DNA from 3 places in the Arsenicicoccus sp. UBA7492 genome. Region 1 is predicted to be linked to each of the others. Evidence: predicted binding sites of a transcription regulator. Region 1 holds the regulator's gene; each other region holds the start of a gene.
The links. The regulator LexA, encoded in region 1, represses DNA repair genes until DNA is damaged. The targets are predictions, from matches to a motif close to TCGAACANNTGTTCGA.
Positions count from the first base shown of each region.

Region 1 (10,518 bases):
CGCCCAGGAGCCCATGCCGGCGTCACGCATGCGAACCTCCTTGTCCTGCAGCTGATCCGGGACCTGGCCCGGCAGCTGATCCAGCAGCTGGTCCGGCAGCCGGGTGGGTGTCGGCGGGCGCGTCGATGCCCGACGCGGCCTTGAGGGCGAGCAGCGCCTGCAGCGCCTCGTCGCGGCGGCGGGTCACCTCGTCGAGGTCCTGGCCGGCCATCGCGTCGTCGGTCTGGGCGGCGATGGTGCGGCACAGCTCGGGGGTGAGCTCGGGCTGCCCCAGGTCGGCCCACCAGTCCAGCATCGGTGGCCCGAGGTGCTCGAGCACGTGGCCGATCCCGCCCGGCCCGCCCGACAGGTGCTGGGTGGCGAAAGGGCCGTAGAGCGCCCACCGCAGCCCGGGCCCGGAGGCGATGGCCGTGTCCACGTCCGCGACGGTGACGACGCCCCGGGCGACGAGGTCGTAGGCCTCGCGCCACAGCGCCGCCTGGAGCCGGTTGGTGACGTGGCCGGGCAGCTCGGCGTTGATGCGGATCGGGCGCTTGCCGAGGTGGGCGAAGGTGGCCATGGCCGCGTCGACCGCAGCCGCGTCCGTCCTTGAGCCACCGACGATCTCGATCAGCGGCACCAGGTGCGGCGGGTTGAACGGGTGGGCCACGAGCACGCGCTCGGGGTGGTGCGTGCACGCGTCCTGGAAGGAGCTGGGGGTCAGTCCGGACGAGCTGCTGGTGAGGAGCACGTCGGGCCGGGCCGCGGCGTCGGCCGCGGCGAAGATCTCGCGCTTGACGTCGAGCCGCTCGGGCCCGGCCTCGATGACCAGGTCGGCGTCGCGGACGGCCGCGGCCACCTCCCGCACGAGCGTGAGATCGCCTGTCCTGCCGCCGGTCTCGCGTGACGGGAGCTGCTCGCGCTGGCGGTCGACGGTGCTGCGCAGAAGCTCCTCGGCGTCCGGCGCGGGGTCGGCGACGACGACGTCCAGGCCGCGGGCGGTGGCCAGGGTGGCCCAGGCCGCGCCGATGGCGCCGGCGCCGACGACGGCGACGCGCGTGATGGCGTCGGGAGCGACATACGGGCTCATCGGTCCTCCTCCGGGTCGGTGGCGCGGCGCGAGTCGGCCAGCGCCACGACGGGATCCAGCGAGGTCGGCACCGCGAGGGCGTCGCGGCTGGCGACCTGCTCCAGGGACTGCCCCTGCAGGATCCGCTTGACGGGGAGCTCGAGCTTCTTGCCGGTGAGATTGCGCGGTATGACGGGAAGCTGGAGGACCTCGTCGGGGACATGCCTGGGGGACAAGGCAGTTCGCAACGCCCGGGCGACGGTGCCGCGCAGCGCGTCGTCGAGGTCGACCCCGTCCGAGAGGCTCACGAGCAGCAGCAGGTGCCCGTTGCCGCCCTCGGGGTCCTCCAGGTGCACGACCAGGGAGTCGGCGACGCCGGGGAGCGCCTCGACGACCCGGTAGAACTCGGCGGTGCCGAGGCGGACGCCACCACGGTTGAGGGTGGCGTCCGAGCGGCCGGCCACGTGGCAGGAACCGTTGTCGGCGAACACGATCCAGTCGCCGTGCCGCCACACGCCCGGGTAGTGGTCGAAGTAGGTCGAGCGCAGGCGCTCGCCGTCGTCGTCGCCCCAGAACCCGACCGGCATGGACGGCATGGGGGAGGTGACGACCAGCTCGCCCAGCTCGCCGACGAGCTCCTCGCCGGTCTCGGACCAGGCGTGGACGTCGGCGCCGAGGCAGCGCGCGGAGATCTCGCCGGCCCACACGGGCACGAGCGGGGAGTTCTGCACGAGGCCGGAGCACACGTCGGTGCCGCCGGAGCCCACGTTGAGCTGCACGTCGGGGCCGAGCTGCTCGGCGACCCAGGCGTAGCCCTCGGGCGGCAGCGGCGCGCCGGCGGAGCCGATCACGCGCAGCGACAGGCGATCTCGGCGGTCACGCAGGTCGACGCCCTCCTTGCGGCAGGCCATCAGGTAGCCGGGGCTGGCGCCCATGATCGTGGCGCCGGTCTCCTCCGCGAGCCGCCACTGCCACTCCAGGTCGGGCCACAGAGGGTTGCCGTCGATCATCACGATCCCGGCGCGCACGAGCAGCGAGCTGATGAGGGCGTTCCACATCATCCAGGCCGTCGTGGAGAACCACAGCATCCGGTCGCCGGGGCGCATGTCCCAGGAGAACGCGTGGTTCTTGAGGTGCTCCAGCAGGATGCCGCCGTGCCCGTGCACGATGGCCTTGGGCTGCCCGGTGGTGCCCGAGGAGAAGAGCACGACGAGCGGGTGGTCGAAGGCGACGGCCTCGGTCGGCACCTGCGCGAGTCCGTCGACGCGCTCGGGCTCCGGTGCGGCGTCGAGCAGCTCGCGCCAGGACAGGGCGTCCTCGACGCGCCACGGGCCGTACTCCAGGTCGACGACGTGCTGCACCGTCGGCAGGGCGGCGCGGATCTCGGCGACCTCGGCGGACCGGTCGACGTCCTTGCTGCCATAGCGGTAGCCGCCGACGACGAGCAGGACGGTGGGGTCGACCTGGGCGAACCGGTCGATGACCGCCCGGGGCCCGAACTCGGTGGCGCAGCTCGCCCAGATGGCGCCGAGGCTCGCCGTCGCGAGGAAGGCGACGAGCGACTCGGGGACGTTGGGCACGTAGCCGACGACCCGGTCACCGCGGCGGACGCCCAGTCGTTGCAGGGCGTCCCGCGCTGCTGCGACCTGCTCCCGCAGCTCGCCGAAGGTCAGGTCGACGTCCTCGCGGGTCTGCGAACGCCCCATGACCGCAACCGTGCTCGCGTCCTCGGGTCGGCCCAGCGCGTGGTCGACATAGCTGAGCGTCGCACCGGGGAACCACTCGGCGCCGGGCATCTCGCGTCGTCCAAGGACCTCGCGGTGCGGCATACGGGCCTGGACCTCGAAGTAGTCCCACACCGATCCCCAGAAGCCGTCGAGGTCGGTGACCGACCAGCGCCACAGCTCGTCGTGCGTGGTGAAGCGGTGGCCGCGCTCGCGGGCCAGCCAGGTGAGGTACTGCCCGACCTGGCTGGTCTCGAGGACGTCGACCGGTGGCGTCCAGACGATGTCGCCCTGCTGGACGGGGGTGCCGGGGTCCCAGGTGCGCCAGGTCATCGCGCGTCCTCGGTGACCTTGGCGGCGCGGCCCTCGAGGAAGTCGCGCATGCGGCCCTTGGCGTCGTCGGTGCCCTGCGCGATCGCGGCCATGAGCGACTCCATCAGGTAGCCCTCGCGCGGGTTGGCCTCCGCGATCCGCGGAAGTGCCTGCACCACGGCGAAGTTCGTCTGCGGCGCGTTGTCCGCGATGCGCGCGGCGAGGCCCAGCGCGTGGTCCAGGCCGACGCCGTCGTCGACGAGGTACTGCGCGAAGCCCACCGCGTGGCCCTCGACCGCGTCGTAGCGGCGCCCGGTCAGCATCATGTCGACCATGCGGTGCGCGCCGACCAGGCGGGGGACCCGCACGGAGCCGCCGCCACCCACGAAGAGCCCGCGCTGGCCCTCGGGGAGGGCGTAGAAGGTGGAGCGCTCGGCGACGCGCACGTGGGTGGCCGAGGCGAGCTTGAGGCCGCCACCGACGACCGCGCCCTTGAGCACGGACACGACGGGGACGAGCGAGCCCTCGATGGTGTCGAAGGCGCGGTGCCACATGCGCGAGTGGGCGACACCCGCCAGCGTGTCGCGCTCGGCCATCTCGGCGAGGTCCAGGCCGGCGCAGAAGTGGTCGCCCTCGGCGTCCAGCACGATCGCGCGGACCTCGGGGGCCAGGTTGGTGAAGATGCGCTCCAGGCCGAGGATGGTGCGGTCGGACAGGGCGTTCCGCTTGGCGGGGCGGCTCAGGGTGATGATGCCGACGGCACCCTCCCGACGCAGCGACAGGGTCTCTGGGACCTCGCAACCGTCGTGCACGACACCGGAACTCATGGGCTCTCCCCGTTCGTCGCTGAATAGCAGGTTTCCTGATACTGACATGACGGCCAGGCGGCGCGCAAGGGTGCGGCGGTGAATTCTGCGCTCCGTGATGAGGTTGAATGGCGGGGTGACTCACCGTGATCGCTCGCCGGCCCCGTCGCTGCTGTACGTCGTCAAGCAGCTCGAGCTCGTCACGCGCGCGCACCTGGACGCGATCGTCCGTGAGTCCGGTGTCACGGCACTGCAGTACACCGCGCTGACGGTGCTCGAGCGGCGGGAGGGCATGACCTCCGCCGACCTCGCCCGCCACTCCTTCGTGCGGGCTCAGTCGGCCGCCGACCTGGTGGGAGGGCTCGAGCGTCGTGGTCTCATCCGGCGCGACCCGGACCCGACCAACCGGCGCCGCCGCCTGATCAGCCTCACCGAGGACGGCCGCGCCCTGCTGCGGCGCCAGGCCGAGCCCGTGGCCGAGCTCGAGGCGCACATGGTCAAGGACCTCGACCCGGACCAGCGCGAGAGCTTCACCGAGGCGCTGCAGATGTGCCGCGCCGCCCTGAGCGACCTTCCCATGGACGGCGACTGACCCGCCGCGCCCATCGTCCCGCGGGGCGGAAGTGGGGTTTCGCCCGCGCGCTGACGCATGTATACAGGATTCCTGTCATGCGACGCTGACGTCGCGGACCCACCCCCCAGGAGTCGACATGTCCTCGCGCACCCTCCGCCCCTCCCGAGTCACGACCGTCGCGGCTGCCCTGGCTGCCGTCGGCGCCCTGGCCGTCCCCGTGGCACCCGCGGTCGCCGCCGGGTCGCCCCGCAGCACCCAGCCTCGCAGCACCGAGCCCCGCGCCACCGAGCCCCGTGCCACCGAGCCGCGTCACGAGCAGGGCACCCTGCCCGACGGCTCCACCTGGGACATCGCGGTCCCGGCCGGCTGGAACGGCGACGTCATCCTGTTCAGCCACGGGTTCCGCACCGGCGCGGTCAACCCCACCGTGGACGCCGGGTTCGCCCCCACCTCGGCGGCCCTGCAGGCACGCGGGTATGCCGTGGCGCAGTCGTCATACGCCCGGACCGGATGGGCGCTCGGCAGCGCCGTCGACGACCAGCTGGGCGTGCTCGCCGAGTTCAAGGCGCGCATCGGCGAGCCGCGTCGCACGCTGGCCTTCGGCCGGTCCATGGGAGGGCTGGTGAGCAGCCTGCTGGCGGAGCGTCGCGACGCTGACGTCGACGCGGCGATCAGCACCTGCGGACTGCTCGGTGGCGGGCTCAACCTCAACAACTACCAGCTCGACGGGCAGCAGGCCGTCGCCTCCCTGCTGCTGCCCGGCGAGGACGTGCGGCTCACGAAGTTCGCGTCCGTGGAGGAGGCGGCGGCCAGCGCCCAGCGGCTGGTCGACGCCGTCAAGGCGGCTCAGGCCACCCCGCAGGGACGCGCCCGGATCGCGCTCGCCGCATCCCTGATGAACATGCCGACGTGGGCGACGGGTGCGACCCCGCCCAAGGCGCGTGACGCCGTGGCGATCGAGCAGGCGCAGTACACCTACCTGATCGGGTCGCTGACGATGATGATGACGCGACGCGTCGACATCCAGGAGGTCTCGGGCGGGGACAGCGGGTGGAACAAGGGGGTCGACTATGCCCGGCTCCTGCGCCGCAGCGACCAGGCGGGCAACGTGGCCCGGCTCTATCGCTCGGCGGGCCTCGACCTCAAGCAGGACCTGCGGCAGATCACCAGCGACGCCGACGTGACGGCCGATCCCGCGGCGGTGACCTGGCTGAAGCGCACGTCGGCCCCGACCGGACGGCTGCGCGTGCCGGTGCTGACGATGCACACGGTGGCGGACCCCGCTGCGCCGGTGGAGTACACGAGCGAGTACGCGACGAAGGTGAAGCGAGCCGGCTCCGGCGCGCTGCTGCGCCAGGCCTACGTGCAGCGCACGGGGCACTGCACGTTCACGCCTGCCGAGAACGTCGCCGCGGTGCAGGCGATGCAGGAACGCCTCGACACCGGTCGATGGACCGGCGCCGTGAGGCCTCGGTCGCTGCAGCGGGTCGCCGAGGCTGCGAACCTGGCCGGCGCAGCCTTCGTGAGCTATCGACCGGGCGCGTTCGTCAACGACCGGGCCGACCGCGACCCCTACGGCCCGCGTCGCTGACGCCGGTGGTCTGACCCTCGACACCCTCGGCGAGGTCCGACGGTTGCGCGCTCAGACGGAGCGCAGCACCGCCGTGACCTTGCCGAGGATCGTCGCCTGCTTGCCGTCGATCGGCTCGAAGGCCGGGTTGTGCGGGAGCAGCCACGGGTGACCGAGCTTGCGCTTGAAGGTCTTGACCGTGGCCTCGCCGTCGATCATCGCGGCGACGATGTCGCCGTTGTCGGCGTCGGGCTGCTGGCGCACGACGACCCAGTCGCCGTCGCAGATGGCGGCGTCGACCATGGAGTCGCCGACCACCTTGAGCAGGAACAGCTGGCCCTCGCCCACGACCTGGCGGGGGAGCGGGAAGACGTCCTCGACGACCTCCTCCGCCGTGATCGGGACACCGGCGGCGATCCGACCGAGGACCGGCACGTATGACGCCTGGGGCCGCTGGTCGCGCACGCCCGTCACGTCGGTGCTGTCGTCGGCGTCGGTGTGGAACGCCTCGGGCGCCCAGTCCGGGGAGACGACCTCGATGGCTCGGGGGCGGTTGGGGTCGCGGCGCAGCATGCCCTTGCGCTCGAGGGTCTGCAGCTGGTGCGAGACGCTGCTGACGCTGGCGAGGCCCACGGCGTCGCCGATCTCCCGGATGCTCGGCGGGTAGCCCCGGCGCTCGACCGTGTCGCGGATGAACTCCAGGATCTTGCGCTGGCGGACGGTGAGACGCTGCCCGCCGTCGCGCTCCGGCAGGTTGGTGACCTTGGCCATCGTGCTCGCTCCCTCGATGCCGGCAGGGCCCCTGACCTGCAGTGATGTGCGGTGGAGACACCCGGGGCGGGGGGTGTGTCAGTGGTGCCTGGTTGAGTGTCTCCCGTGGCCACCAAGGCTACCGGGGTCGAAGGCGTGTTTCAAACACTCGTTCGACGCGAGTCTTCACATCAGCCCCGGGGATGCTGTACTTTCGTACAAGCGTTCTATCGAACGGATGAGCGAGCCACCCCGGCTCGTCGAGAAGGAGGACCCAATGAGTGCAGCTGTTGCGTGGGACGACGCCATCGCCCCGGCACGTGTGCCCGGCCGTCCCCGACTGCACCTGGTGCCGACCGGCGACGCCGTCCCGGCCCGTGCGCCCCGTCGCCTGCGCTTCACGCGGCGCGGGCGGCTCGCGATGACCCTCACCGTGGCGGTGCTCGTCGCCGTCGCGGCGTTCTCCGCCTGGTCGTCGCTGGCCACCGCGGCGCCCGCCGGCACGGCCGCGCACGTCGTGACCGTCGAGGGCGGCCAGAGCCTGTCCGAGATCGCGGCCCGTGAGATGCCCGGCGTCCGCACGGACGACGCCGTCCTGCGCCTCGTCAAGGCCAACCACCTGCAGAACGACCAGATCATGACCGGCCAGACCCTGGTCGTGCCGGCGTCCTGATCGGGCCGATCTCCCTTCCTTTCCGCCGGGAGCAAATCCGTCCGCTGGGACGTTGACGCTCACGAACGGCCCCGACCGATGCTGCGCCAGAGGGCATCCGGGCACGTCACACGTGCTCGCTGCAAGACCCTCGGCGCCCATCGCCGTCCGGCGGACGCGGTCGCCTGTCGCAGCAGGCGGGCGGGGCCCATGACTTGCGTCGTGGCGGTCACCATCAGGGGGTGGTGACGCCACGGCGCACCTCTGCGCCTCGTGCCTCGTGCCTCGCGCCTCGCGCCTCGGTCAGTCGGTGGTGATGGCGTCCGGCGAGGCGGTCGGCGCGGACCCGTACGTCTGGTGGAGTGCGGCCACGTAGGTGGCGAAGGCGCCGGCCATGTCCAGTGATCCGCCCAACAGGAGCCACTGCGTCTGCAGCCCGTCCATCATGGCCAGGGCGGAGCTTGCGACCTGCTCGGTGGGGGTCTCGGGTGCGACGGTGCCCGTGCGGATGCCTTCGGCCAGGTCGTCCACGATGGCTTGACGGGCCTCGGCGTAGTGCCGCTGAGTCCAGGCGTGGGCCGGGTGGTCGGGGTCCATCGCCTCGCTGGTCACGGTGACGAAGAGCCGGACCAGCTGTGGCCTGGTGCTGTTGAGCAGGGTGAGCCTGCACAGGCGCTCCAGCACCTGCCACCCGGTGGGCGCTGTCGGCTCGAGGGCATCGAGGTCCTCGCGGTCGCGCTGGTCCCGCAGTGCCAGCACCTCGGCGAGCAGGGCTTCCTTGTGGGGGAAGTGGTGCGTCAGCGCGGTGGGGGAGAGGTCGGCGTCCTTGGCGATCTGCGCCAGCGCTGTGGCGCGGAACCCGTGGTTGGCAAAGAGCTCGAGGCTTGCCGCGATGATGCGCGCGCGGGTCGCGGCGCCGTCACCACCTCGGGGGCGTCCCGGGCCACGGCGGACCCGGTCCGTGTCCGTGCTCATAGCCCGACCTTACCCGCGTGTCTGGGCATGGTCACAGACCCCGCGATGTCCGGCTGCGTCCGTGCGACGAGCGTGCTGCCGCCCACGGGCTCCCAAGATCGATCCGTCACCCCTGGTCGATCAGCTCGTTGCGGCTGGTGCGGACATCGATGGGCTCCTCCGGGCCGGGGATCTGCACGGTGTCGGCGATGGGGATCCACGCGCCGCCGTCCACGCTGTACTCCCCGGAGTAGGTCGCCGTGACGTTGATCGCGAACCTGCCGGCCTTGGGGTAGGGGTAGGTCACGTCGCCGCTGGGGTAGGGCCCACCGGTGCTGGACGTCGGCCCCACCGCGCCGCCGTCCCCGAAGTCGTAGAGGTAGCTCTGGCCGACGGGGCGGATGCGCACGGCGTGGCCGAGCAGGTCGACCGTGCTGATCTCCCCGGGCTCGAACCCGGCTGGGTCCCAGGCGATCTGGACATAGGTGGGCAGCGTCACGAGGGTCCGGCCGCCCACGGGCTGCACCTCCGCCATCGGCTTCGCGAACGGCGTGGTGTGGAAGGCCTGCACGATCATGGCCTCCGTCAGCACCGGCTGCGGTGGGGCGACCTGCGCCGGTGCCCCCGGCGCGGGTGGGGCCTGCCCCGGCGCGGCTGGAGCCGCCGGGTCCGGCACGAACCCCGGTACAGCGGTCTCCCACACCCCCGGCCCGTCCCGAGACACCAACGGCCGCCGAGTCACGTATTGGAATGCAGAGGTGGCCCGAGCGGGTGAGGCGGTTGGAGATGTGGATGTGGACGTGGTCCGGACCCTTGGCGTGCCTACGGTCCGACGGGAAGCGCCGGTCTTGACCTCAACGCCTCTACCGGCCTGGCGTAGGTCCGCTTCGATCAAGATGGTGCTGGACGAAATTTTGCCGCTGAAGGTGGGGGGTGCTGGCTTGCCGTCGGCGGATATGAGGGCCATGGCCAAGGCCGCCGCGATCATTGGAGGGAGCCGATCTCACTTACTCGCCAGGCGTTGCCAGCAAACGCCAGGACGAATCCCCGGCGTGTAGTCACTGTCTGGCCCTTCGCGGGCGATGTTTGGCGCCCTTGGGCAACGGGGGATGGAGACTCCACCACTGTGGCCTTCACCACCGTTTGACCCTTCGGGTCCGACGTGGCCAGTACATCCCGCAAGGCAATGACGGGCGTTGTGTAGCGCGACCTTTGACCCGCCAGTTCACTTGCTCCCTCCTCAAGGCCAGTGCAGGACTTGCAGGTGGGGAGGCTGAGGGCTGAGATCAGGCCGGTCTTGGGGGTCGTCCAGGCGACGTTGACCTGATCGATGAAGTAGCGCGTGAACGCCTCGGCGCCCTCTGGAGTGTGTGCGCGGGCTGCTGCGGGGATGGCAGGGGCGGCGGCGCTGGTGGCGGCCGGCGCGGCCGTCGTGGGGGAGGTGCTGGACGTCGTCGCTGCCGAGCTCGACGTGGGGGTGGCGGCGCTCGTGCCCGGCGTGGCCGGTGGCAGCTCGTGGGTGGCCGTGGCCGTGCCCTGGCTCGTGCCCGCGGCGCCCGAGCAGCCGGCCAGGGCGCCCGCGGTGATCAGCCCGGCGGCGGTGAGGAGACGTCCGTGTCCACGCATGGCGTCGAGCCTAGACGTGCGGCGACGCCTCCTGCTTCCGTCATACAGGGGTCTGTGGATAACTCAGGATCAGCGGCGGTCGCGGGTCATCACGGACACCGCGTAGACCATGAACCCGGCCGCCACGAACATCAGCAGGCCGCGCACCAGACCTCCGCTGCGGATCATGAGGGCGACCGCGAAGCAGAGCAGGCCGACGACGAGCGGGGTGAGGGCGCGGCGATCCATTGGTCGAGCCTAGACCGTGCGACCACCACCAGATGGTGGGGTCGGGCCGTCGGTCATCTGGCCCTTCGTCACCATCACGCAGAGTGTTGGGCACGACACGATGAGTGCAACACGCCGTGTGACCTGGGACAACACGTCAGGTGGGTGACTTGTTTGATCACGGGGCCGTCACGGCATAAGATCACTACATCTAGTGGTTACACCGGTGTAAGTCATCCACATGTAGTCCCCAGGGTGAAGCCGGTTACCCACAGGTTGTCAACAAGCCATCCAC
Region 1 is NZ_DLOE01000057.1:34,557-45,074, reverse strand. It holds gene B4E97_RS16790 (acyl-CoA synthetase) at 1-30, opposite strand, end outside; gene B4E97_RS16785 (3-hydroxyacyl-CoA dehydrogenase NAD-binding domain-containing protein) at 23-1,069, opposite strand; gene B4E97_RS16780 (acetoacetate--CoA ligase) at 1,066-3,105, opposite strand; gene B4E97_RS16775 (crotonase/enoyl-CoA hydratase family protein) at 3,102-3,911, opposite strand; gene B4E97_RS16770 (MarR family winged helix-turn-helix transcriptional regulator) at 4,027-4,482, shown strand; gene B4E97_RS16765 (alpha/beta hydrolase family protein) at 4,601-6,055, shown strand; gene lexA (transcriptional repressor LexA) at 6,107-6,805, opposite strand; gene B4E97_RS16755 (LysM peptidoglycan-binding domain-containing protein) at 7,062-7,457, shown strand; gene B4E97_RS16750 (TetR/AcrR family transcriptional regulator) at 7,740-8,411, opposite strand; gene B4E97_RS16745 (PKD domain-containing protein) at 8,518-8,967, opposite strand; gene B4E97_RS16740 (DUF6318 family protein) at 9,375-10,016, opposite strand; gene B4E97_RS16735 (hypothetical protein) at 10,086-10,244, opposite strand.

Region 2 (10,518 bases), on a different contig from region 1:
CGGCCGATGACGCGGCGGGTCGGTCGACGGCGGCGGGTGCGCTCCCGCGGCGGCCACGTGGTGCCCTGCGCGCGGTGGCGCGGCTGTAGCGCTCGAGCTCGGCCACGTGCAGGAGCAGGTCGCGGCGGGTGACCTTGCCGCGACGTCCGAGCCCGGCGACCGCGCGATGGCCCGACAGTCCGTAGAGGGAGTCGAGCGCCCCGGCCATCACCAGCCGCTCGAGGACCGGGCGCGAGGGCTGGGCGCGGTTCCACACGTCGGCCAGGGTGACGTAGGGCCGGCCGGCGACGAGGCGCTGCACCTCGGCCTCGCTGATGCCCTTGACGTCCGAGAGGGAGAGCCGGATGCCGTAGGCCCGCCCGTCGGGCAGGTCGGGGTGCGCGGGCCGGGACCGGGACTGCTGGTCGAGGATCTGCGGCGGCGGCTCGTCCCACGGCGCGACCTTCTCGACGCGATAGGTGTCGTCGGAGGCGTTGACGTCCAGGCCGAGGACCGCGATGCCGAGGTTGCGGGCGTCGTCGAGGATGAGCCGCTTGGGATACATCCCCGGGTCGTGGGTGAGCACGCCGGCGAGGAAGGCCGCCGGGTGGTGGGTCTTGAGCCACGCGGACTGGTAGGTCGGCAGGGCGAAGGCCGCTGCGTGGGCCTTGCAGAAGCCGAACGACGCGAAGGCCTTGAGGACGGCCCAGATCCGGTCGACGTCCTCCGGGGCGTAGCCGCGCGCCGCGGCCGCCGGGCGCCACCAGGCCTCGACCTCGACCTGACCCTCAGGTGATCCCATGGCGCGACGGACCTCGTCCGCCTCGGCGAGGGTCACCCCGGCCGTCTCGGCGACGATGCGCAGCACCTGCTCGTGGAAGACCACCACCCCGGCCGTCTCGCGCAGCGCGGGCACGAGGGTCTCGTGCAGGTGGTCGGGCTCGGACCAGCCCTGCCTGGCTCGCAGGAAGGGGGTGATCATGTCGGACTTGACCGGGCCGGGGCGGAACAGCGAGATGTCGATGATGATGTCGTCGAAGCTCTCGGGCCCGAACTTGCCGATGAGCTCGCGCTGCCCGGGCGACTCGATCTGGAAGCAGCCGAGGGTGTGGGTGCTGCGGATCAGGCGGAAGGTCGCCTCGTCGTCCAGCGGCACCTGACGCTGGTCGTCGAGCTGGATCCGGACGCCGTCGACCCGCTCGACCTCGGCCACCGCGTGGGCCATGGAGGACTGCATGCGGATGCCGAGGACGTCGAGCTTGAGCAGCCCCATCGCCTCGACGTCGTCCTTGTCGAAGTGGCTCATCGGGAAGCCCAGCCAGCTGGCCTCGACCGGCGTGCGGTCGAGCAGCCCCGAGTTGGACAGCACCACCCCGCACGGGTGCAGCGCGATGTGGCGGGGCAGCCCGTCGACCCGCTCCACGAGGTCGAAGAAGGTCTGCAGCCGCGGCGCGTCCAGGCCGCTCGCCCGCAGCTCGGGCAGGTCGGCGATGGCCGACCGGGCGTCCCGGGCCCGGATGTGGGGAAAGGCCTTGGCGATCGCGTCGACCTCGTTGGGCGGCATGCCGAGCGCTCCCCCGACGTCCCGGACGGCGTGGCGCACGCGGTAGGTGTCCATCATCGACACGCAGGTCACCCGGTCGCCGCCGAAGCGGTCCAGGATGCGCTCGTAGATCGCGGTGCGCCGGTCGGACTCCACGTCGATGTCGATGTCGGGCAGCTGGGCGCGCAGCGGCGAGCAGAAGCGCTCCATCAGCAGGTCGTGGCGGATCGGGTCGACGCCGCTGATCCCGAGCAGGTAGTTGACCAGGCTGCCGGCGCCGGACCCGCGCGCCGCGACCCGGCCGTCCATGTCGCGGATCAGGTCGCACACGGTCGCGACGGTGAGGAAGTAGGTCGGGTAGCCGAGGCCGGCGACGACCCCCAGCTCGTCGTCGAGCCTCGCCTCGATCGCCCGCCGCCCGCTGTCGCTCGCGTCGGGATAGCGGGTCAGCAGCGCGCCTCGGCAGCGCTCGGCCAGGACCGCCTGGGGGGACTGCCCGGGCCGTATGCCGAGGATGCCGGGCTCGGGCAGCTGGACCGATCCGATCCCGAGGTCGCCGCGCGGGTCGAGCCGGCAGTCGTCGGCGACCCGCAGCGTGGTGCGCACGAGCTCGTCGGCGCGGGCGCGATCCCCGCCGCACGCCTGGCGGGCGAGGGCGAGCATGTCCGGGGTCGAGGCGAGGTGACCCAGCGTGGTCACCCGGTCGAGGTGCCGGGTGTCGAGGGCGACGAGCCGGCGGGCCGCGTCGAGCACGTCGGCCGTGACCGCGTCCTCGGCGCGGCCGTGGCGCACGGCGGCGGTCAGCACGGCGGGGACCCCGACGTCGTCGGCCAGCGCGAGCAGCGCGGCGGCCTGGCGGCGGCTGCCGACGGATCCCGGCGGCCCCTCGTGCAGGACGACCTCGACGACGAGGGCGTCCCCGGGCAGCGCGTGCCGCCACTGCTCCAGCAGGTGCCGGGCCTGGTCGGGCCGGCCGCGCAGGACCGCCCGGCCCACGTCGGAGTCGGGGCCGACCAGCACCGTGAGGGCGTCGGCGTGCTCGGCCACGAGCGCCCGGCTCGTCACCGGCTCTCCCCGCTCGCCCGCGAGGTGGGTCGCCGACACCAGCCGGCACAGCCGCGCCCAGCCGTGGCCCTGCTCGACCCGGGAGCGTCCCCGGGCGAGCACGGTGACCCGGGGCAGCCGTGGGTCGACGACCGCACCACCGCGCACGGGGGTGCGTCCGGCCGGCCTGGCCCGCTGCCCGGCGACCTCGCCCAGCGCGAGGTCCGCCCCCAGGATCGGGTCGATGCCCCGGGCCAGGCAGGACTGGGCGAACTTCACCGCGCCGTAGAGGCCGTCGCGGTCGGTCAGCGCCAGCGCAGCCTGGCCGTGCCCCACGGCGAGATCGACCAGGTCGGCCGGTGGGGTGGTGCCGTAGCGCAGGGAGCAGCCCGACGCCACGTGCAGGTGGACGAAGTCATCGGCCACCGGTGGCCACCTGCAGGGACGGCAGCGGTGCGTGCGGCGGGGCCCCGAGGGCGGACTCGACCAGGGCGAGGAAGGTCTCGGAGGCCCGCACCAGGTCGTCCGCCTCGCGCGCCGAGACGGGTCCACCCCGCTCGGCCACGGAGCGGCGGGTCGCCGAGGCGGCGTAGAACGCGGCCCACTCCCCCAGCTCCGGCGCGGCGGCCGGCAGCAGCTCCCAGACGCTGCGGGGCCGTCCCCGGCCCGAGACCGGTCCCCGGGTGGCGAGCAGCGCCGCCCCGGCGCGCAGCCCCGACAGGTGCGCCGCGACGTAGCGGTCGGCGGTCGTGCCCGCGCAGGTCGCCTCGGCGAGGGCGGCGTAGGCGCGGTCGAGCAGGTCGAGCGTCGCCGTGGTCAGCGGCGGACGCGTGATGGTGGCGATCGTGGCGGTCATGGTGCACCTGCTTTCGTCATACGGTCCGGTCGGGAGAGCCGGAAGAAGAACGAGAGGGAGATAGAGGGAGATAGAGGGGAGAGAGGGGAGAGAGGGGAGAGAGGGGAGAGAAAGGGCCGGGAGGAAGGCCGGAGAAAGAGCCGGAGGGGAGTCCTAGTCGGAGAGCCGGACGAGCTGCCAGCGCGAGCCGCGCACCGCCAGGTCGTAGACGCCGAGGGAGCCGGAGCGGCCGGGGGCCGCCTCGACCCGCCAGACCTCCTCCTCGAGGTCGGCGGGGGTGATGGACCGCGTGTCGGGCACCTCGCGCCACCACGGGCGGCGCTCGCGCCAGTGGTCGACGACCGCGCGCACGTCGTAGAGGCGCCCTCGCCAGATGAACTGCAACGGTCGGCCCTCGTGCCTGACCTCGATGACGTCCTCGCACCGCCTCATCGCCGTCCTCCTTCGAACAACCGACCCGTGAACCGAACATGTGTTCGATGGAGAGAACTCTAGGCCCGACCACCGACAGACCCCACCCCCACGTCACCCGCTTGCGCATCGGCGCAGGTCAGTCGATCCCTGACCGAGGGGCCCCGACCGGATACCGTGAGGCGTCGTCGTCGGACGCCCTTGGCTCGAGCCAGGCCGCCGGCCCGGCGAGACCCGAGCACGAGCACGAGCACGAGCACGAGCACACGATCACTGAGGAGGACCCATGGGGACCGAGCTGCTACCGATGGTCTTCACGAGCGGCTGGGCGAGCGGCATCAACGCCTACGCCGTGGTGCTCGTCATGGGCCTGGCCGGGCGGTTCTTCTCGATCGACCTGGTCCCGCACGTGCTGACCCGCACGGACGTGCTGATCGCCGCCGCGGTGCTGTTCCTGCTGGAGATGTTCGCCGACAAGATCCCCTACCTCGACTCGATGTGGGACAGCGTCCACACCGTCGTCCGGCCGGCCGTCGGCGCGACCCTGGGCTATCTCCTGGCCGGCCACGAGGGGTCCGGGCTGGAGCAGGCCTTCGCCGCCGCGACCGGTGGCTTCAGCGCCCTGGCCAGCCACGGGGTCAAGGCCGGGATCCGCGCGGGGGTCAACGCCTCGCCGGAGCCGGTCAGCAACGTCGCCATCTCGTCCGCGGAGGACGTCGCCGTGATCGGCGTGATGACCCTCGCCACCGAGCATCCCTGGGCGGCCGCCACGGTGGCCGGGATCCTGCTGCTCGCCGGCATCGTCGCCGTGGTCTGGCTGCTGCGGCGCATCGTCCGGCTCAAGCGCAGGTATGACGACTGGGGCACCCGCACCGGCTGAGGGTCAGTGCCCCAGGTTGGCGAAGACCTCGAGCGTCGCGGTCGAGCGGTTCATCGTGTAGAAGTGCAGCCCCGGCGCGCCCTCGGCCATGAGGCGGGACGCGTGCTCGGTCGCGATCTCGACCCCCACCTCGCGCACGGCGTCGGCGTCGTCCCCCACCGCCTCCAGCCGCGACGTCACGGCGACGGGCAGGGCGGCCCCGGACAGCTCGGCCATGCGCGTGATCTGCTTGGCCGAGGTGATCGGCATCAGCCCCGGGATGATCGGCAGGGTCCCGCCACGCGCCGCCACCATGTCCCGCAGGCGCAGGTAGTTGTCGACGTCGAAGACCATCTGCGTCACCGCGAAGTCCGCCCCGGCCCGCTGCTTGGCGACCAGCACGTCGGCGTCCTGCTCCAGCGAGGCCGACTCGGGGTGCTTGTCGGGGAACGCCGCCACCCCCACCGTGAAGCCGCCCAGGGCGCGCACCAGGGACACGAGCTGGTCGGCGTGGTCGAGCCCCTCGGGGTGGGCCACCCAGGGGCTGCCGAGGCCGCCGGCGGGGTCGCCGCGCAGCACCATGACGTTGCGGATCCCGGCGTCGGCATACGCCCCGACCACGCTGCGCAGCTCGGCCCGCGAGGAGGCGACGCAGGTCAGGTGGGCCATGGGCAGCAGGGTCGTCTCCTCGGCGATGCGCCGGGTGACGCGGACCGTGCGGTCGCGCGTGGACCCGCCGGCGCCGTAGGTCACCGACACGAACGACGGGCGCTTCTTCTCCAGGTGGCGGATCGCCTCCCACAGCACCTGCTCCGACTCGTCGTTCTTGGGCGGGAAGAACTCGAAGCTGAAGCTCGTCCCCTCGGACCGCAGCATGTCCGGGATGGAGATGCCGGAGAGGTCGCGGGGAGCGAGGAAGGACGTGCCCGATGCCATGGCCGCGACTCTAGGTGACCCGACCGCGTAGGCTCGGTCTGCACCGACATGTGGGCACTCCCGTGTCGCCGTACTCACAGTGCCGCAGGGCCGCACCGACGGAGGATGCCGGGATGACCACCGCAGGGACCGAGATCGTCGACCTGGCGCAGCTGCGTCACCGGGTCCAGGCCGAGATCGACGAGGAGATCGCCCTGCGCACGTCCCAGCTCGCGCCCGTGGGGCGCGACACCCGCCTGCTCGTCGACGCGATCGCCGACCTGCTGCGCGGGGGCAAGCGGCTGCGCGCCGCCTTCTGCTACTGGGGCTACCGCGCCGCCGGGGGCGACGACAACGAAGCCATCGTGCGGGCCGCCGCCGCGATGGAGCTCTTCCAGGCCGCGGCGCTCATCCACGACGACGTCATGGACGACAGCGACACCCGACGCGGCCTGCCCGCCGCGCACCGCCGCCTCGCCGCGCACCACGCGGAGCAGCAGTGGGAGGGGCTGTCGGAGCGGTTCGGCGTCGCGGGGGCCATCCTCGCCGGCAACCTCTGCCTGACCTGGACCGACTCGATGTTCGCCGGCTCCGGGCTGAGCCGGCACGAGCTGCACGGCGCGCGGCCGGTGTTCGACGAGATGCGGACCCAGCTCATGGGCGGGCAGTTCCTCGACGTGCTCGAGGCCGCGCGCGGCTGGGACGACCTCACGACCGAGCAGCGCCTGCGGCTGGCGCACCGCGTCATCACCTACAAGAGCGCGAAGTACTCCATCGAGCACCCCCTCGTCATCGGGGCCGCGGCGGCGGGTGCCAAGCAGGGCGACCTCAAGAAGCTCGGCGAGTTCGGGCTGGCCGTCGGCCAGGCCTTCCAGCTGCGCGACGACCTGCTCGGGGTGTTCGGCGACCCCGAGGCGACGGGCAAGCCCGCCGGCGACGACCTGCGCGAGGGCAAGCACACCGTCCTGGTGGCGCACACCCTGTCCACCCTCGACGACGAGCGCGCCGCGCGCTTCAGCCGCCACCTCGGCGACCCCGACGTGGACGACGAGACGGTGGACTGGATGCGCGAGACGATCGTCGCGTCCGGAGCCGTCGACGCGGTCGAGCGCGACATCGAGCGCCTCGTGGCCCAGGGTCTGGAGCGGCTGCACGACACGCGGGCGCTCCTCGACGACGGCCGTCAGGTCCTCGTCGACCTCGCGACCTACGCCACGAGCCGCACCACCTGAGCGGCGTCAGCCGCCGGGCCGACGGCTGACGAGACCCCGGCCGTATGCCGGGAGGCGCCACCGCCTCGCGGGGTCACCCTCAGAAGGCCAGCTCCTGCGCACGGCGGCGGATCTCGGTGCGGTGCCCCGCACGCAGGTCGCCGACCGGGGTGCCGGTGCGCAGCGTGTCGTCCGGCTCGTGCAGCCAGGCGATCGCCTCGGCGTCGCTGAGGCCGGAGTCGTGCAGGACCGACAGGGTCCCGCGCAGCAGGTGCAGCGGCGCCCCGTCCTGGACGAAGGTCGCGGGGATGCTCACGACCTTGCGCTCGCCGCGGCGCACGGACGCGATCTCACCCTCCGCGAGCCACGACCGGACGGTCGCCAGGGGGACGGCGCACGCCTCGGCGACGTCGGGCACGGTGATCCACTCGGGCACGAGCTCGTCGAGACGGGCGAGGAGGACCTGGTCAGGGGCTGAGGAGCGGCTCACGGCCCCTAGCCTGCCATGCGCGCCGGTCGACGCGCACGGATGCGCCATCCGGGTGAGCGTGCTTCACTGGACGGGCTGGATCGTTCAAGGTCGCCCGACGCGCTCGGGCCCTGACCTCCCACCGGACGGACCACGCTCCCCGACACCGACCACAAGGACCCACGATGCCCCTCGTCGCCGGAATCGCCGCCGTCTCGATCGCCGTCGCGATCACCCCCACCGCCACCTCCCCGTCCACCACGTCGCACCCGTCCACGTCCTCCGCAGCGTCCGCCACGTCCGCAGCGTCCGCAGCGTCGGCGCTGTCTGCGCTGTCGGTGCTGTCCGCCGTCCAGGGGGACTACACCGTGCGCCGCGGAGACTCGACCTACACCATCGCCCGGCGCGCCGGCACGACCGTGCAGGCCGTCGTCGCGGCCAACGGCCTGCAGGGCGGGGGACGTCGCATCCACCCCGGCCAGCGGCTCGTGATCCCCGCGGCCGGCACCGACGCCCAGGCCGGACGTCGCCAGGCTCCCGCGACCACGGCCCCCACGCGCACGGCACCCCCGTCCAAGGCCCCCACGAGCAAGGCACCCGTCGCCAGGGCCACCGCCCGCACGTCCCCACCTGCCGCTGCCGGGACGCAGAAGGCCCAGGTCCGCGCCCTCATCGAGCAGGTGGCCGACGAGCACGGCGTCGACCGGCGGCTCGCGCTCGCCGTCGGGCTCCAGGAGTCCGGGTGGCGCCAGGACGTCACGTCCCACGTCGGCGCGAGGGGCACCATGCAGGTGATGCCCGCCAACGCCCGCTGGGCCTCGTCGCTCGCAGGCCGCCGACTCGACCTCGGCGACGCCCGCGACAACGTCACGGCCGGGGTCGTCATCCTCAAGCAGCTCCAGGCGACCGCCGGCAGCGAGGACGCGGCCATCGGCGCCTACTACCAGGGGCTCCCCTCGGTCAAGAAGCGCGGGATGTACCGCGAGACCCACCGCTACGTCGCCTCCGTCAAGGCACACCGGTCCCGGATGTGAGGTCGGGGAGGCTCCCCCGCCTAGGATCGAACGGTGCCTCGACCCACCGACGTGACCGCGCCCGGGCGTGTGCTGGACGGGCGTTATCGCCTGGTCCGGCACATCGCCGACGGCGGTATGGCGTCCGTGTGGGAGGGCCTGGACGAGCGCCTCGACCGTGAGGTCGCCGTCAAGATCCTGCGGCGTGGGCTGACCGACGACGAGTCGTTCACCTCGAGGTTCCAGCGCGAGGCGAGGTCCGCGGCCCGCCTCAACGACCCGCGCATCGTGGCGGTGTTCGACCAGGGCATCGACCATGACGACATGTTCCTCGTCATGGAGCTGGTGCCGGGTCGCACCCTGCGCGAGGTCGTCCACGCCGAGGCTCCCCTCACGGTTCGTGCCGCCCTCGACCTGGTCGTGCCCCTGGCCGAGGCGCTCGGCGTGGCCCACCGGGCCGGGATCATCCACCGCGACGTCAAGCCCGAGAACGTCATCATCCGTGACGACGGCCGCGTCAAGGTGGCCGACTTCGGCCTGGCCCGTGCCGTCACCGCTCAGACCGTCACCGCCGCCAGCAGCACGATCCTCGGCACGGTGTCCTACCTGTCCCCCGAGCAGGTCGAGCGGGGCATCGCCGACGCGCGCAGCGACGTCTACGCGACCGGCCTGATCCTCTACGAGCTCTTGACCGGTCAGAAGGCCTACGAGGGCGAGTCCCCGATCCACGTCGCCTACCAGCACGTGCACGGCAGCATCACGGCCCCGAGCGACGTCGTCCCCAGCGTGCCCGCCGCGCTCGACGAGGTGGTCGCCTGGGCCACGCACCGCGACGCCGGGGAGCGTCCCGCTGACGGCGCCGCCCTGGCCGAGCGGCTGCGCGAGGTGCGGGCGGAGCTCTCCCCCGACGACCTCGACGCCCGGCCCCGCGAGCCGGAGGCCTCCGCGGCCAGGGCGACCCCGACGGTCGCCATACCGCGCTCCGGCGCAACCGGGTCCGCCCGACCGATCCCCACCCCGGTGCAGCACCGCGACCCCGTCGGCGCCACGCGCGGCGCCGCCTCTCCGTCAGCAGCCCCCCGCCGGCGCCGGCTGCGCCTGCTCCTCCCCCTGCTGGCGTTCCTGGTCCTGCTGGGGGGCGGTGGCGCGTGGTACCTCACCCAGGGCCCCGGTGCCTCCACCACCGTGCCTGCCCTGCAGGGCCTCGCCCTCGCCGACGCCCAGTCGAGGCTCGCGGCCGCCCACCTGGACGCCGCCATCGAGGAGACCTACGACGAGCGGGTCCCGCGCGGGTCGGTCATCCAGGCGTCGCCGGGCGAGGGCACGGCCCTGCACCGCACCGACGACGTCACCCTCGTCGTGAGCCGCGGGCCCGAGCGCTACCAGGTGCCGCAGGTCCGGGGCACCCCGGTGGACGCGGCGCGGCAGGCCCTCAAGGACACCCGCCTGTCCGTCGGCGCGGTCACCGAGGCCCACGACGAGCAGGTGCCGGCCGGCCAGGTCGTCTCCACGGACCCCGCGGCCGGCGCCTCGCTGAAGCCGCTCACCAAGGTCGCCCTCGTCGTCAGCAAGGGTCGTCAGCCCATCCCCGTCCCCGCCCTCGCCGGACGCACCTCCGCCGAGGCGCGCACCGCCCTCACGGCGGCGGGCCTGACCTATGCCGAGGCGCCCGACCGCGTCTACTCCACCACGGTGCCCGAGGGGTCCGTGACGCAGCACAGCCCCGCGAGCGGCACGCTCTTCAAGGGCGACACCGTCACGGTGACGCTGTCCAAGGGCCCGGAGCTGGTGGCCGTGCCGTCGGTGCGGGGACGGAGCAAGGACGACGCGGTCGCCGCGCTCAAGGCCGCCGGCTTCCAGGTCCGGGTGTCCGCCCCGCTGGGCGAGGTGTTCGGGCTGGTGTCCCAGCAGCGCCCCTCCGGCGGTCGCGCGCCCAAGGGAAGCACCGTCACGGTCGTCGTGGTCTGAGTGGCCGTGGCTCCCCCGCGGCCCTCGGTCGCACCGCGCTCGGGCCTCGCCACGCTCGCCCTCGTGGCGGTCACCGCCGTCTGGGGCTCGACGTTCTACCTCATCCACGACCTGCTCGACTCCATGGACGCCGTGGACTTCCTGGCCGTCCGGTTCACCATCGCCGCCGTCTGCCTGCTCCTGCTCTTCGGCCGCAGCCTGCGGGCCCTGGACCGACGCGCCTGGATGGCCGGCGGGCTGCTCGGCCTCG
Region 2 is NZ_DLOE01000048.1:254,834-265,351, reverse strand. It holds gene B4E97_RS15450 (DNA polymerase III subunit alpha) at 1-2,992, opposite strand, end outside; gene B4E97_RS15445 (SAV_6107 family HEPN domain-containing protein) at 2,982-3,422, opposite strand; gene B4E97_RS15440 (DUF6504 family protein) at 3,576-3,854, opposite strand; gene B4E97_RS15435 (DUF4126 domain-containing protein) at 4,120-4,713, shown strand; gene metF (methylenetetrahydrofolate reductase [NAD(P)H]) at 4,717-5,628, opposite strand; gene B4E97_RS15425 (polyprenyl synthetase family protein) at 5,742-6,839, shown strand; gene B4E97_RS15420 (Rv2175c family DNA-binding protein) at 6,919-7,308, opposite strand; gene B4E97_RS15415 (LysM peptidoglycan-binding domain-containing protein) at 7,473-8,321, shown strand; gene pknB (Stk1 family PASTA domain-containing Ser/Thr kinase) at 8,355-10,268, shown strand; gene B4E97_RS15405 (DMT family transporter) at 10,332-10,518, shown strand, end outside.
Region 2: B4E97_RS15440 (DUF6504 family protein) is a predicted target of LexA. The motif match lies at 3,887-3,902, and genes of this name have one in related genera.

Region 3 (10,518 bases), on a different contig from region 1:
AACGCGGCCAGGGTCTTGCCCGACCCGGTGGGGGCGACGACGAGGGTGTGCTGACCGGTCGACACGGCCTCCCACGCTCCGGTCTGGGCCGGGGTGGGCGCGGGGAAGCTGCTCCGGAACCACGCGCGGGTGGCGGGGGAGAAGCGGTCGAGGACGTCGCTGGTCATGGTGCGTCCAAGAGTGCCACGGGGGTCCGACATACCCCTGCTGCCCACGGCGCGACGACGAGGAGGTCCCCGACCAGCCGGCTGGGGACCTCCTCGATGGTGCTGCGCTCGGGCGTGGTGCCCGTGCTCGTGTCAGCGGCGGGTGTCGTCACCCAGGCCGTCGCGACGCGTGCCGCCGAGGCCGTCACGATCGGTGTCGGTGGTGCGGATCGCGGTGTCGCGGTCGACGTTGCCGTGGGTGACGTTGGTGTCGTGGTGCGTGCCCACGTGCTCGGTGCGGGTGTTGCGGTGGTCCACGTGGTCAGCGGTGTGGACCTCGTGCTTCTTGTTCTTCTTGAGCAGGCCGGCCAGGCCCAGCAGGCCGAGAAGGCCCCACAGGCCGGTCTTGTCGGACTCGGTCGTGGTGGTGGTCGTGGTGACCGAGGTGCTCGGCGAGGGCGTGGCCGTGTCGGCCATGGCGGCACCCGCGGGGACGACGGCGAAGGCCGTGGCGGCGACGGCGGTGAGGATGGTCTTGCGCATGATGATCAAACCTTTCGATCGGGGAGCGGGTCGACGGTGTCGTCGACGGAGCTGGAGGGGGACTGCTCAGTGAGAGCGGTCGTCGGTCCGGTTGGCCGTGGTGGCCTGGGTCGAGGTGGCACGCGTGGCGCCGGAGGCGCGACGCTGGTCGACCGCCTGCTTGCCCTTGAGCAGGCCGGCAAGGCCGAGGGCACCGAGGAGGCCGGCGAGGCCCCACATGCCGGAGTTGTCGTCGGCCACCTTGTCGTCGGCGGCGACGACGGTGACGCTGGGTGCGTGCTGGGCAGGCTGAGCAGCCATCGAGGGGGCAGCAGCGGCAGTGACCGAAGCGGCTCCGATCACGGCTGCGGCACCCAGGCGGGTCATGGTGCGGCGCATGATTTTCCTTTCGTCGTAAGGTCGTTCGCTCTTTGTACTGCTTCATGTTTGCCAGGTGAGGGCAGGCTCATGCGGGAGGTTGGATGCGATCCATGTCACAGTCTGCGCGAGGTGTAACAGGTCACCCTGCGTACTCGTGCTGGTCACAGGCTCGGCGACTCCTGAGCGAACCGCGGCTTGCGTGACGCCGTTCGGGTGGCGAGTTGCACCTTCGTGACCTGAGCGACATGGTGTGCGGATGCGCCTGTCCGACCTCCGACGGCTCCTGGACGAGGAGTTCGGGCCCGGTTATGCCCCGACCGTGGCCGCCGACCACCGCATCTCCGGCCTCGGCAGCCGCACGGCGGACGAGGCCGTCGCCGACGGGGTCCAGCCACGCACCGTCTGGTTGGCCCTGTGCGACGACTTCGAGGTCCCGGAGTCCCGCCGGCTCGGACGCGATCGCCCGCTGCGGCGCGACGCACCGCTGGACTGACGCCCGCGAGCAGGTCGTATGCCGGGTCCCGCCGTCTCGGTAGGGTCGCCCCCATGACGACCGGCGCCGCATCCCGCACCACCCGACCGGACTGGGACGACTACTTCCTGGGGGTCGCGGACGCCGTCGCCGTGCGGGCCGACTGCCGACGTCGTCAGGTCGGGGCCGTCATCGTCTCGGAGGACCGCCGGATCATCTCGACCGGCTACAACGGCGCGCCCTCGGGGCACCCGGGCTGCCTGGACGGCCACTGCCCGCGCGGGCTGCTGACCTACGAGCAGACACGCGAGTTCACCGACTACGACACGGGCCCGGGCCGGTGCGTCGCCGTGCACGCCGAGGCCAACGCGCTGCTCTACGCCCGGGCGGACTGCCGCGGGGCGACGGCATACGTCACGGCCCGTCCGTGCCCGACCTGCCGCAAGCTCCTCGCCGGGGCCGGTGTGGTGCGCTCGCTGCACCGTGAGCCGGAGGGGCGCGTCATCGAGGACGACCTGTCCCGACCCATCGTGCTCTGACCGTCCCAGGGTCGCGCGACACGCAGCGCGCCAATGCCCGACATCGAAATTGTGTTCGGTAGAGTCATCCACAGGAGCTCCGGCCGAGCGCAGCATCGTCCACAGGTCGTCACGACCCAGGGAGGGTCTGTCAGTGGTGGCTCCTAGCGTCTGACCCGAGACATCAACCACGTCACGGGTTGCCGGTGGGCGCGATCCGACGAGAGACAAGGACAGCAGTCATGGCAGCAGTCACCCCCATCAAGGGTTCCAAGGCCCCGGCCGACCCCAAGGACGCGAAGTTCCAGGCGCTGTCCTCGGTCCTCGGGCAGATCGAGAAGTCGCACGGCAAGGGCGCGGTCATGCGCCTCGGCGACGACGTCCGGCCCCCGATCGAGGTCATCCCGACCGGGTCGATCGCCCTCGACGTGGCCCTCGGGATCGGCGGCCTCCCGCGCGGTCGTGTCATCGAGATCTACGGCCCCGAGTCCTCGGGAAAGACCACGGTCGCCCTGCACGCGGTGGCCAGCGCCCAGCGCAACGGAGGCATCGCCGCGTTCATCGACGCCGAGCACGCCCTCGACCCGGAGTACGCCAAGAAGCTCGGCGTCGACACGGACGCCCTGCTGGTGTCCCAGCCCGACACGGGCGAGCAGGCGCTCGAGATCGCGGACATGCTGATCCGCTCCGGCGCGCTCGACATCATCGTCATCGACTCCGTGGCGGCCCTGGTGCCCCGCGCCGAGATCGAGGGCGAGATGGGCGACAGCCACGTCGGCCTGCAGGCCCGACTCATGAGCCAGGCGCTGCGCAAGATCACCGGTGCCCTGTCCACGAGCGGCACCACCGCGATCTTCATCAACCAGCTCCGCGAGAAGATCGGCGTCATGTTCGGCTCGCCCGAGACGACGACCGGTGGCAAGGCGCTGAAGTTCTACGCCTCGGTGCGCCTGGACGTCCGCCGCATCGAGACGCTCAAGGACGGCGCCGACGCGGTCGGCAACCGCACCCGCGTCAAGGTCGTCAAGAACAAGGTGAGCCCGCCGTTCAAGCAGGCCGAGTTCGACATCATCTACGGCGAGGGCATCTCGCGCGAGGGTGGCCTCATCGACATGGGGGTCGAGCAGGGCTTCGTCCGCAAGGCCGGCGCCTGGTACACCTACGAGGGCGACCAGCTCGGGCAGGGCAAGGAGAACGCCCGTCAGTTCCTCAAGGACCACCCCGAGGCCGCGGACGAGATCGAGCGCAGGATCAAGGAGAAGCTCGGCATCATCAAGCCGATCGACGCTCCCGTCTCCGAGATCCCTGCGGTCGAGCCCCCGGTCGAGTTCTGAGTCGTATGCCGGACCCCACCGCCCCAGGGCGTGGGAGCTGGAGCGGGGTCGCCTCGTGGGATCACACCCAGGAGACCGGCCCCGCTGCCGTCCCGCCGCCCCATCCCGTCGACCGACCGGATCTCGAGGCGCACGTCCTCACCGACCGGTCAGATCCCGACGCCCTCGGTGCCGCCGATCGGTCAGTTCCGGACGCGAGGCTCGAACGCGCCCGCGAGGCCTTGGCGCGTGCGGAGTCCGGTGCGGCGCAGGGCGTTCCGGACCTCCTGCCCCGGGATGCGCAGGTCGCCCCCGCCACCTGGGAGGACCTGCGCACCGAGGGGCGTGAGGAAGCCAAGGCGCTGACCGCACCGAAGGCGCCGAGGGCGCGTTCGGGGCGCGGCGGCGCGGCGATCGGCGGCAAGCGCGAACGATCCAAGCCCCGGCGCAGGGGCCGGGCCGAGGACCCGCCCGCGGAGGGCGCGGCCGCCGTCGACGCCGAGCCCGACCACGAGGACGTCGCGCGGCAGATCGTGCTGCGCCAGCTGGCCATGGCACCCCGCAGTCGCGCGCAGCTCGAGACCAAGCTCCGCCAGCGTGACTGCCCCGAGGACGTCATCACCCGCGTCCTCGACCGGATGACCGAGGTGGGGCTCGTGGACGACGAGGCCTACGCCGCCATGCTCGTCCGCTCGCAGCAGGCGACCAAGGGCCTGGCCAAGCGCGCCCTCGCTCACGAGCTGCGCAAGAAGGGCATCGACAAGGATCTGGCCGACGCTGCCCTGGACGAGGTCGATCCGGAGGAGGAGCGTCGCACCGCGCGCGAGCTGGTGGACAAGAAGCTGCGCTCGATGGGCGGCCTGACGGTGGAGGTCCAGACACGTCGCCTCGCCGGCATGCTCGCGCGCAAGGGTTACGGCTCGGGTGTGGCCTACTCCGTCATCCGCGACGCGATCGCGGACGCCCCGGAGCATCAGCGCGACTAGCCCTCGCAGCTGGGGTGGTGGTGGCGGCCGCGGAGGTGAAGCGTGAGGCGGTCACAGCGAGTGCAGAGGCCTCTGGGCAGCGGGAATCGCGCGCACGTCGACGATCTCCTTGCCGTAGGGGAACAGCGTCACCGGGATGAGCTTGAGGTTGGCGACGGCCAACGGGATCCCGATGATCGTGACCGCCTGCGCGGCAGCGGTGGTGAGGTGGCCGAGCGCCAGCCACCACCCGGCGATCAGGAACCACACGAGGTTGGCCACCCCGGACACCGGCCCCGCCCCGGGGGTCGTGACGACCGCCCGGCCGAACGGCCACAGCGCATAGCTCGCCATCCGGAACGACGCCACCCCGATGGGGATGGTCACGATGAACACGCACGCGATGATGCCCGCGATGACATAGGTCAACCACAGCCAGAAGCCGCAGAACACGACCCAGATGACATTGAGGAGCAGGCGCACGGTGACCTCCGAGGTGACGGGTGGGGTGCTGTCACCAGGGTCGACGTGCGGCACGCTGACGGTGTTCCCGCCAGGTCCGGATCTCAGGGGCGCCTCAGGGATGTCCCGCAACCCCGTCAGCCTCTGAGCGTCAGTTCCGGACCAGCAGGGACGCCGCCGGGTAGGTCGTCGAGCCTGCGCCCCTTCGACTCACCGTCACGCGGTCGAAACCGTCGGACAGCGATCCGTCAGCATCCTTCACATCCGAGCCCATGGGTTCACCTGGCCACCAGGCCACGACCCACCCGTCGACCACGGTCGCCGTCACGTCGCCCCGTGCCGCGGTGTGCACGACGACCCTGGTCACATCCGGCAGCACGCGCCCGGCCACCTCGCGAACGATCGGGTCACCATCGTCGCGGGCAGACGCGCCGGCACGCGTGAGGACGATCCCGGTGGACGAGGGCGGGGCGGGCAGAGCCATAGGTCCGGCGAGCCCCCCGGAGGCCTCGCGGTGCCACCGCTGGTCGTGCAGACAGGTGACCGGGCCCTTGGACGTGGTGAGCAGGGCGAGCACCCAGTCCCCACGGCGCTCGGTGAGCACGACGGTCGAGGGGATGCGGTCGCTGCCGTTCTGGCTGACCCAGAAGTGGCACTGCTGCGCGGACTCGCTGTCCCGGACGGCGTTGGTGGCGTCAGGGGTGGGGCTCCAGCCCGCGGTTGCGGAGTCGGAGCCACGCAACGCGGGGGCCACGAAGGTCAGGCTGGCTGCCGCGGCAGCTCCGACAGCGAGGAGGACGGCACGCCGACGCCTGGTTCGCCTCGTCGGCCCCATCTGGGTGCGCCGAGGAGCGGCGAGAATGCCGGCCAGCACATGATGGCTGCCTCGCGAGGCGGCCACGTCCCTGGCTGGGTCGAGGGGGCGCAGGGCATCGTCGAGCTGCAGGTCGTTCATCGTGAGGCTCCTTCGCATGGCGTGGTCGTCGTCCGTGAGGGGCCGGGACTCGTGACCCGCGCGGGGCTTGCGGTCAGGTGGGGGTGAGCGCGAAGCGCCTTGCGGGCTCGGCTCAGGCGCAGTCGGTAGGCGAGCGCCGAGATGTCGAGGACAGCGCCCGCCTGCGTGGCATCCAGCCCGTCCCAGACCGTCAGAGCGAGGACCTCCTGCTGGGCTGGCGTCAGCCGCGCCCACGCGGCGGAGAGGTCGGCGCGGAGCACCGCCTCGTCCTCGGTGACCCCGGATGGCAGCGGGGCGGTCTTCGTCATACGGACCGCGAGAGCCCCCCCGGCGTCCAGCCGACCGGGCCGCGTTGAGGAGCTGGTTGCGGGCTATCCCGTAGACCCAGGCGCGCCGGCCGTCGTGGCTGAGGGGCGCGTCGTCGAACCGTCGCCAGGCAGTGAGCAGGGCGTCGGCCGCCACGTCCTCGGCGCTGGCGGTATCGGTCCGGCGGGCGCAGAACCTCACGAGGTCGTCGTGCACGTCGTCGAACAGTGCGCTGAACGCCGTCGCGGCCGGCCCCGACAGATCGGAGGGGGGTGGGTGCTCCATGCCCCCTCCTTGTCCGGCCGGATGCCAAGTGTTTCACCTCGTCCCGACCTGCGACGCGCGCCCGCCCCGACCTAGGCTGGGAGACCCCCGACCCAAGGAGTCCCCGTGAGCGACCCGGCGTTCGAGATCGACATCGACCAGGCGGAGCAGCCGATCGTGCTCGCCCTCGACGTGGGGTCCACCGCCAGCCGTGGAGCGTTGTACGACGCCGCGGGGCGCCCGGCGGGCAAGCGGGCCAAGCGGCCGCACGCCTTCACGACCGCCACGGACGGCACCTCGACGATCGACCCCGACGAGGTGGTCGCCGAGCTGACCGAGATCATCGAGGAGCTGCTCGAGCAGGTGGGCGGCACGACGGTCGGGGGCGTCGCGATCGACACCTTCGCGTCGTCGCTGGTCGGCGTGGCCGAGGACGGGTCGCCGCTGACCCCCTGCATCACGTATGCCGACGCCCGCTGCGCGGACGAGGTCGCCGTCCTGCGCGAGGAGCTGGACGAGGCGGACGTCCAGCAGCGAACGGGCACCCGCATCCACACGAGCTATCTCGCGCCGCGGCTGCGGTGGTTCGCCCAGGAGCAGCCCGACCTGGCCGCGCAGGTGAGTCGCTGGATGTCGCTGGGGGAGTATGTCCTCCACCGGCTCATCGGGACCGCGGACCCGGGCACCTCGACGGCCGCGTGGACCGGCCTGCTCGACCGTCGGACGGGGGAGTGGGACGAGCGTCTGCTCGAGGTCGCCGGGGTGACGGCCGAGCAGCTGGGCAGGCCACGTGACCCCAGCGACACCCTCACGCCGGTCGTCGACGTGGGTGGCCGCTGGCCGGCCCTTGCGGAGGCTCGCTGGTTCGCGCCGATCACCGACGGGTTCGCCAGCAACCTCGGCAACGGTGCGACGGGGCCCGACACCGTGGTGGCGAGCCTCGCCACGAGCGGCGCGATGCGGGTGCTGATCGAGGGGGCGCCGGACGCGCTCCCGACCGGGCTGTGGAACTACCGCGTCGACGACCACCGCTCGCTCGTGGGCGGAGCTCTCAACGACGTCGGCCGGGCCGTGACCTGGGCCGAGGAGACGCTCCGGCTGCCCGAGGAGCGCGACGGGCTCGACGTCGTCCTGAGGGCTGTGCCGGACGCGGGGACCCCCTTGGTGCTGCCCTTCCTCACCGGCGAGAGGTCGACCGGCTGGGCCGGCGGCGCTCGGGCGGCCGTGACGGGTCTGACCGTCTCGCACCAGGCAGCTGAGATCTTCCGCGCGCTGATGGAGGGCGTGGTGCTGAGCTATGCCCGCCTGGCGGTCCAGCTCGAGGAGGCGGCCGGCGCCCCCGAGCGCATCCTCGCGAGCGGCCGCGTCGGGCAGGACCTGCCAGGCCTGTTCGCCCTGCTCGCCCACGCCGTCGGCAAGCCCGTCACCCCCGTGACCATCAAGCGCGTCACCCTCCACGGCACGGCCCTGCACGCCCTCGAGGTGCTGGCTCCCGACGTCGAGCGAGCCGCCCCGACGACGGGCGACACCGAGCAGCCCGAGGCGGACGCCACCCGGCACTTCGCGGACCGGCTCGCCCGGTTCGAGGAGCTCTACGCCGCGATCGTCGCCCCCACTCCCCGCCACTGACCTCACGAGGGCAGGCGGCGGGCGGCCGGCATACGGTCCCCGTGGCCCTCTTGAGCGCGCGGGGGGCACGATGCGGACGCGACGCACGGCCCGGGTCGTGGGCGGCTAGGGTCGCGGGGTGTCCTCTCGTGCTGACCTGCGCTGGCTGCTGCCTGGCTTCGTCGCGGTGGCGCTGGTGTGCCGGCTGCCGATCACCAGCCTGCCACCCGCGCTGGCGACCATCAGCCGGGACCTCCAGCTCACGCCGACGCTCGCGGGGCTGACGACCACGCTGCCGCTGATCTGCTTCGGGCTGTTCGCGTTCGTGACGCCGTTCCTGGTGGCGCGGTGGGGGACCGAGCGCACGCTGCTCGCGGCCACCGCGCTGACCGTGGCGGGCGTGGTGGTGCGCAGCCTGCCGACCACGCCCACCTTCTACCTCGGCACCGTCGCCCTCGGTCTCGGGATCGCCGTCATGAACGTCGTCCTCCCGGCCGTCGTCCGCAGCCGCTTCCCGGACCAGGTGCCGCAGCGGATGAGCCTCTACACCGTGTGCATGATCAGCGGCGCCTCCGCGGCGGCCGCAGCCACGGCGCCCCTGCTCCAGCACGGCCTGTCCTGGTCGTGGACCCTCGCGATCTGGGTGCTGCCCCTCACGGCGGCGCTGGTCCTGTGGGCCGCCGCCACCCGGGAGGTCGTGCGCCACCCGACCGGCGGTCACGCCTCGACCCCGCAGGCGCCGACGGGTATGGCGCACGTCGTGCGTCACCCGCGCACCTGGTGGACGGCTGCGTTCATGGGTCTGCAGTCGCTCTGCTTCTACATGCCGCTCACCTGGCTGCCCGCGATCCTGCGCAGCCACGGGGTGGCCCCCGCGACGGCGGGCGTCATGCTCGGGGTCTACATGGGCCTCGGGATCCCCGGCAGCTTCCTCGGACCGCGTATGGCGACGCACCGTCATGCCCCTCGCGTCCTCGCGGCGTTCTTCGCGGCGTACGCGCTGGGGGTCGTGGCGCTGCTGGGCAGCGCGACCACCGCGCTGCTCGGCGTGGTGGTCATGGGGTTCGGGCAGGGCGCGGGGATCGCCATCGCGCTGACCTTCATCGCGCAGCAGCGCGACCCGCACGACGTGCCCGCCGTCTCGGCCTTTGCCCAGGGCACGGGCTTCCTGCTGGCCGCGGTCGGCCCGGTGACGGCCGGCGCGGTCTACCAGGCCAGCGGGAGCTGGACCGTGCCCGTGCTGCTCATCCTCGCCGTCGCGCTGGCCCAGGCCGTGAGCGGCCTCGTCCTGTCACGGCCCGCCGCGGGCGCCGTATCGTCGTCGGGCGCGCCCACCCGCTAGCACTCAGGCCGGGCCCGGGGCCAGGTGCTCGCCGAAGAACGCCTGGATCCGCCCCCACGCGTCCTCCCGCGTCTGTGGCGAGGCCCCGAACCCCGCCACGCGCAGCAGGGGAGAGAGGACCGCCGGGCCGGGCGGCGCGTCGTTGAGGAAGGCGTGCCCCGCGTCCGGGTAGGAGACCACGTCGTGCGCCACGCCCGCCGACGCGAGCCTGGACCGGAGCGTGGCCGCAGCGCCCCGCAACGACGGGTCCTTCTCGCCATACGACCCGACGACCGGACAGCTGCGCGAGAGGTCCTCGGGCACCTGGCCGTAGTTGGCGCTCGCGACGTCGTAGCGGTCGCGGTCGCAGGCCAGCAGGGCGAAGCCCCCGCCCATGCAGAAGCCGATCACCCCCGCACGCCCGGTGCACCAGGGCTGCGCGACCGCCCAGAGCCTGGCCGTCTCGAGGTCGACGAACGCCCGGCCCGTCCCGGACTGCATGGCCCGCATCGTCGCGACGAGGCACCGTTTGGCGCCGCCGTCGGCATACAGGTCGGGCACCACGACGACATAGCCCCAGCCGGCGATCCGGTCGGCGTGGCTGCGCATGTCGTCGTTGACGCCGAAGGCCTCCATCGCCATCACGACGGCCGGCCACGGACCCGACCCCTCCGGTCGAGCGACGTAGGCACGGAGCCGCTGCGAGCCCCCTCGCGCCCGGGATGCCTCGGCCAGGTCGATACCGCCAGTCACGAGCGTCATGGCTGCCAGGCTAGCTCTCGTCCGTGGCTGGCCTATCCTGGGTGACGCGATGAAGACCTATGACGTACGCACCCACGGGTGCCAGATGAACGTTCACGACTCCGAGCGACTGGCCGGCCTCCTCGAGACGGCGGGCTATGTCGACCTCGCGAGCCTCCCGACCGACGAGCGGCCCCCGACGGCCGACGTGGTGGTCTTCAACACCTGCGCCGTGCGCGAGAACGCCGACAACAAGCTCTACGGCAACCTCGGCCAGCTGCGTCCGGCCAAGCTCGCCAACCCCGACCTGCAGATCGCCGTCGGCGGCTGCATGGCGCAGAAGGACCGCGACACCATCGTCAAGCGGGCCCCCTGGGTCGACGTCGTCTTCGGCACCCACAACATCGGGTCCCTGCCGGCCCTGCTCGACCGCGCGCGCCACAACAAGGAGGCGCAGGTCGAGATCCTCGAGTCGCTCGAGACCTTCCCCTCGACGCTTCCGACGCGCCGCGACTCCGCCTACGCCGGCTGGGTGTCGATCTCG
Region 3 is NZ_DLOE01000048.1:10,627-21,144, forward strand. It holds gene B4E97_RS14245 (Lhr family ATP-dependent helicase) at 1-167, opposite strand, end outside; gene B4E97_RS14250 (WGxxGxxG family protein) at 300-689, opposite strand; gene B4E97_RS14255 (WGxxGxxG family protein) at 756-1,067, opposite strand; gene B4E97_RS14260 (DUF3046 domain-containing protein) at 1,306-1,542, shown strand; gene B4E97_RS14265 (deoxycytidylate deaminase) at 1,596-2,060, shown strand; gene recA (recombinase RecA) at 2,282-3,373, shown strand; gene B4E97_RS19020 (regulatory protein RecX) at 3,379-4,338, shown strand; gene B4E97_RS14280 (YccF domain-containing protein) at 4,390-4,854, opposite strand; gene B4E97_RS14285 (hypothetical protein) at 4,931-5,734, opposite strand; gene B4E97_RS14290 (RNA polymerase sigma factor) at 5,731-6,042, opposite strand; partial or broken gene B4E97_RS14295 (RNA polymerase sigma factor) at 6,122-6,325, opposite strand; gene B4E97_RS14300 (gluconokinase) at 6,431-7,933, shown strand; gene B4E97_RS14305 (MFS transporter) at 8,052-9,254, shown strand; gene B4E97_RS14310 (dienelactone hydrolase family protein) at 9,258-9,995, opposite strand; gene miaB (tRNA (N6-isopentenyl adenosine(37)-C2)-methylthiotransferase MiaB) at 10,045-10,518, shown strand, end outside.
Region 3: recA (recombinase RecA) is a predicted target of LexA. The motif match lies at 2,104-2,119, and genes of this name have one in related genera.